2 regions of the Ruminococcus sp. RTP21484sp1_RTP21277st1_D2_RTP21277_210401 genome follow, and region 1 is predicted to be linked to the other one. Evidence: riboswitches for the same ligand, from Rfam matches in the RefSeq annotation. Region 1 holds a riboswitch; the other holds the start of a gene.
What was found. A riboswitch is a leader RNA that binds a small molecule or an ion and turns the genes downstream of it on or off. The one in region 1 is predicted to bind cobalamin.
Positions count from the first base shown of each region.

Region 2: linked by a shared signal. The riboswitch ahead of AB5706_RS18635 (hypothetical protein) and the one ahead of AB5706_RS22465 (ABC transporter substrate-binding protein) in region 1 are both predicted to bind cobalamin.

Region 1 is NZ_JBCOMJ010000053.1:12,172-14,378, reverse strand. It holds gene AB5706_RS22465 (ABC transporter substrate-binding protein) at 1-928, opposite strand, end outside; cobalamin riboswitch at 1,031-1,218, opposite strand; gene AB5706_RS22460 (sirohydrochlorin cobaltochelatase) at 1,289-2,077, opposite strand.
Region 2 is NZ_JBCOMJ010000033.1:31,199-33,405, forward strand. It holds gene AB5706_RS18630 (VanW family protein) at 1-900, shown strand, start outside; cobalamin riboswitch at 984-1,174, shown strand; gene AB5706_RS18635 (hypothetical protein) at 1,374-2,207, shown strand, end outside.

The DNA of each region.
Region 1 (2,207 bases):
TCTGGCTTTCCAGAACACTCTGTGGATCGTCACCTGCATATGGCATGTATACCACAAAGATCACATCCGGGTTTGCTGCAATAATGTCCTCTTTTCCAACGGTAGAAGCATCTGGATTTGCAAGAGTTGCACCTAACTTGGTTACCATATCTCCTCCGAGACTGCTTGCGCCATAGTTTGTAATGTCCTCACCAAGTGGCTCAAGAACCATTACTGTAGGTTTCTCTTCTACATCTTTTGTTGCCTCAAGTGTGTTGTCAATTACAGCTTTGATATCGTCAACAATTGCTTCTGCCTTATCCTGTACGTCAAAAATCTTACCAAGGTTCAGAATATCTGTATATTCATTTTCCAGTGTTCTCTCACCGCCTGGACGGGTATTAGAGTTATAATAAGTGTTGCAGCCTTTATCGATCCAGTTGGTTACATTTCCAAGGTTCTTATCAGAAAACAGGGAACTCCAGGAAAGGATCATATCTGGCTCCAGCATAGTGACAGTTTCAAGGGATGGGGTAAATTCATCAAGATAATTTGTTTTAGAAAATGCTTCTTTCAGATCATCCGGAACTTCGTTGTCAAGACCTGCAGTTGCAACAAGGCGGTCCTCAAGTCCAAGTGCCAGCATTGTCTCAATGCTGCCCTGATATACTGCGATAACCTTTTCCGGTGCTTTTTCATAGATGGTTTCGATCTCGTTTCCATCGTAATCATAGGTAGTGATGGTTAAAGGATACTCGGTTCTGGTCTCACCCTCAGAAGCATCCTCTTCCTCGGAAGCATCTGCAGTCTCTTCAGTCGGCTGGTTATCCTCTTTGATGGTCTCAGAGTCTGCACGCTCTGCTGCATATACTGCAGGCGCTGCGGACATGGTCATAGCAGCAACCATCATCATAGCCATGATTCTTGTAGTTAAAACTTTGTTTTTCATTTCTTTTCCTCTCTTTTCGTTTGTTTTCGTAACCGAAAAGATGGGGCTTCAAAAAGCGTCACTGCTACCCGTGACTTAAAAGGCACTTTTTACGGAAGCTCCTCTTCTTACCTTCGTCAAGCAGGTTTCCTGACTCGCAGGTAGTAACAGCATGGCTTCCCTTCTCACGCATATACGCAATGGTTTTCATAAGCCAGCCTTCCTGTATACAGTGGCCGCAACCGTTCAGGCGTTGCACCTGATTCCCTCTCACAGCGAAATCGCCGTTCACTTAACTGGTATTCAATTACTTCAACAGTCTAGCATATCTCTTCTTTAAAAACAACAATATTATTACCAATTTGCAAATTTTTTGGTCAATTATCTGGCAGTTTTTATATGCTCTACAAACAGCCTCCGAATGCTTTCGTATTCGCCAAGACCCTTCAAAACAGTTTCTACTTTATAGCCTTTCGCTCCGATCACATTTTTCCAGGAATCCGCTTCCTCCCCTGCCATATCATTCTTGGCATGGTCACCTGCCACGATCATAAATGGTGCGATCACAACTTTCTTGGCATCGCTTTTCTCCAGCTGGTTCAAAGCCTGGTCAATTTCCGGATAACCCTCTACGGTTGCCACGATCACATTTTCATATCCCATATCTTTGAATCTGTAATCAAGAGCGGCATAAACCGTATTTGCATAATGCTCTGTTCCATGACCCATAAGCACAAGTGCAGTCTTCTTATCCTGAATTACAGGAAATACATCTGTAATTGTTTTTACCACATATGCATTGTCTTCTTCTGTGGTAAGCAGCGGATTGCCGAATTTCACAGACTGGAAGTGATTAGCAGCTGCAAGAACGTCTGCTTTCATAAGATCGTTCTCCACTCCATTCATTACGTGAGTTGGCTGAACGATCACCTCTTCGATTCCGTCCTGTGCCATGCGCTCCATAGCTTCTTTCACGTTATCATAATGAATGTGATCCCGTTTTTCAATCTTCGCCAGGATCATCTTGCTTGTCCAGGCACGATAAATCCTGTACTGGGGAAAAGCGGCTCCAATTGTCTCTTCAATTGCGTCAATAGTCACTTTTCTGGTATCCTCATGGCTGGTTCCAAAGCTTACCACAAGAATTGCTTTCTTGGTGAGATTACCCATTCTCTTACCTCCATAGTTTTATTTTTACACTGTAATTATAAGGTAAAAATAAATTTTTTCAACTCAATTTTTAATAGCTTTAGCGTCTTGTCCTTCCTTTTTATTTATGGTAAATTTTACCTTGGAGGTG
Region 2 (2,207 bases), on a different contig from region 1:
ATGGATGCATTGAAAGAAGCGATTCTAAAAGCAATTTCCATAGAAGATTATGAAGCTGTTATCGAATGTCCTACTATGAAGACACCGCCAGAGGAACTGGATCTGGAAGCCTATTATGAAAAAGTACATACAGATGCCACAGATGCTTCTCTGGGGGAAAATAATGAAATTATTCCGGCAGTTACCGGAATTTCATTTGATGTGAAGTCAGCTGCAAAGAAGCTGGAAAAAGCAAAAGAAGGGGCAAAGATTACCATCCCCCTTGAAATAACCCTACCCGAAGTTTCTACAGAAGAGATAGAAGCCCTTCCTTATCTGAATCTTCTTGGTACTTATACTACATATGGCGGAGGTACCGAAAACCGTGTTGCCAATTTGAAGCTTGCCGTGGAAGCCTGTGATGGAATGGAACTTCAGCCAGGACAGATTTTTTCCTACAACGATACTTTAGGTCCACGTACTGAGGAACGAGGGTACAGGGAAGCAACTGTAATTGTAGGAGGCGAACATGCCCAGGATATCGGAGGCGGAATCTGCCAGATTTCCACTACGTTGTTTATGGCATGCCTGCAGTCTGATCTGACCATTGTTGAGCGTCATAATCACGCTGCCCGAATTGATTATGTTGAGGATGGTCTGGACGCAGCAGTGGTGTGGGGAGGTCAGGATTTCCGTTTTCAGAATAATACTGCTTATCCAATTAAAATTGAAGCCTCTTACGATGAAAAAGAGGAAGCCGTAACGGTATCCATTTACGGAACCCAAACTGACAATAATACGGTAGAGATTACTACAGAGCATTCCGATCCAAACACCTGTAAAACCTACCGCAGTGTCTACGATGAGAATGGAACACTTCTCCGCACAGATGAAGTCGGGTACAGTAAATACAAGCAATAACCCTATAAATCTATTGATTTCGACATAACGGTCTGCTATAATGAGGTGAATTGAATAAATCCGTTTTCAGTGCCAGACATATCTGTCTGCTACAGCGTGCAGATTGTGGGAATATTTTTCAACACGCTCTAAGAGGGAATCAGGTGAAAGTCCTGAACGATCCGGTCACTGTAACCAGGGAGTAGAATCCAGTGAAACCATTGGTATATTGCTGAGAAGGATGGATTCTGTGTTGATCTGTAAGTCAGGAAACCTGCTGAATTCGTTTAATGAAAGCTTCCGAAGAAAGTACTTCATTCTCATTAATATATTTGATAATACAATATATTGAATTTTTAGTGCCTGTTTTCTCAGAGGAAGCAGGCATTTTTTTGAAATAATCCTGTCAGGATTGCCCATTGTACAAACAGGCTCCAGAAGCAATTGGGATTTATTCAAATTATAAAATAATAGGAAGAATCGAGGAAAAAGAAATGAAAAGAAATTCAAAACGCTTTCTTGCACTGTTCCTTTCCGTCGCGATGACGGTCACTCCTGCTGTACTTACACAGGCAGAAAATGAGGATGCAAACGTACAGGTTTCTGTTACACCAACTCCAGAAACAGAGGCGGAGAAGACTGCTGTTGCTGCTGAGACCCCTGTGCAGGAGAACGCAACAGCTGAGGAAGAAAACACTGACACTACAGTAACTCCGGCAGCAGTGGATGCCTCTGCTGTGAAAGAGACACCTGCTGCTACAGAAACACCTGCCTCTGAGACCACTCCTGAGGTTACTGCATCACCTGCTGAAGAAAGCAAAAATGAGGAAGCAGAAGCTCCACAGCCTACAGCTGCACCAGAAACAACAGAAGAGGGCAAAACCGAAGAGACAGATAAACCAGAAACAAAGCCAGAGGATCTGAACCCAGATGGTTCCAACATGACCATTGACAAGGAAGATAACAGTGCATATAAAATGCTTAAAATCAAAAGCTCTTCTGCTGAATTAAATGGTGATAAAATTAAGATAACCCTCAATACTGACGGAAAGAACTATGAGAAGCTTTATCTTGGTTCTAAAGAAGATCCTGACGAAGCAAAAAATGCAGCAGCAATCGTTGGTACAGAAAATGAAGATGGTTATACTTTCATTTTTGAGGTTCCTGCCAGTGAACAGGTCCAGACTTTCAGCATCGTACCATTTTCTGTAAAAAATCAGAAATGGTACACAAATATGGCTTTGAAACTGAACGTTCCAGGAATGAAAGCCCCGGAACCAACAGCTACTCCAGAGCCAACTGCAGCCCCTGAGCCAACTGCCACTCCA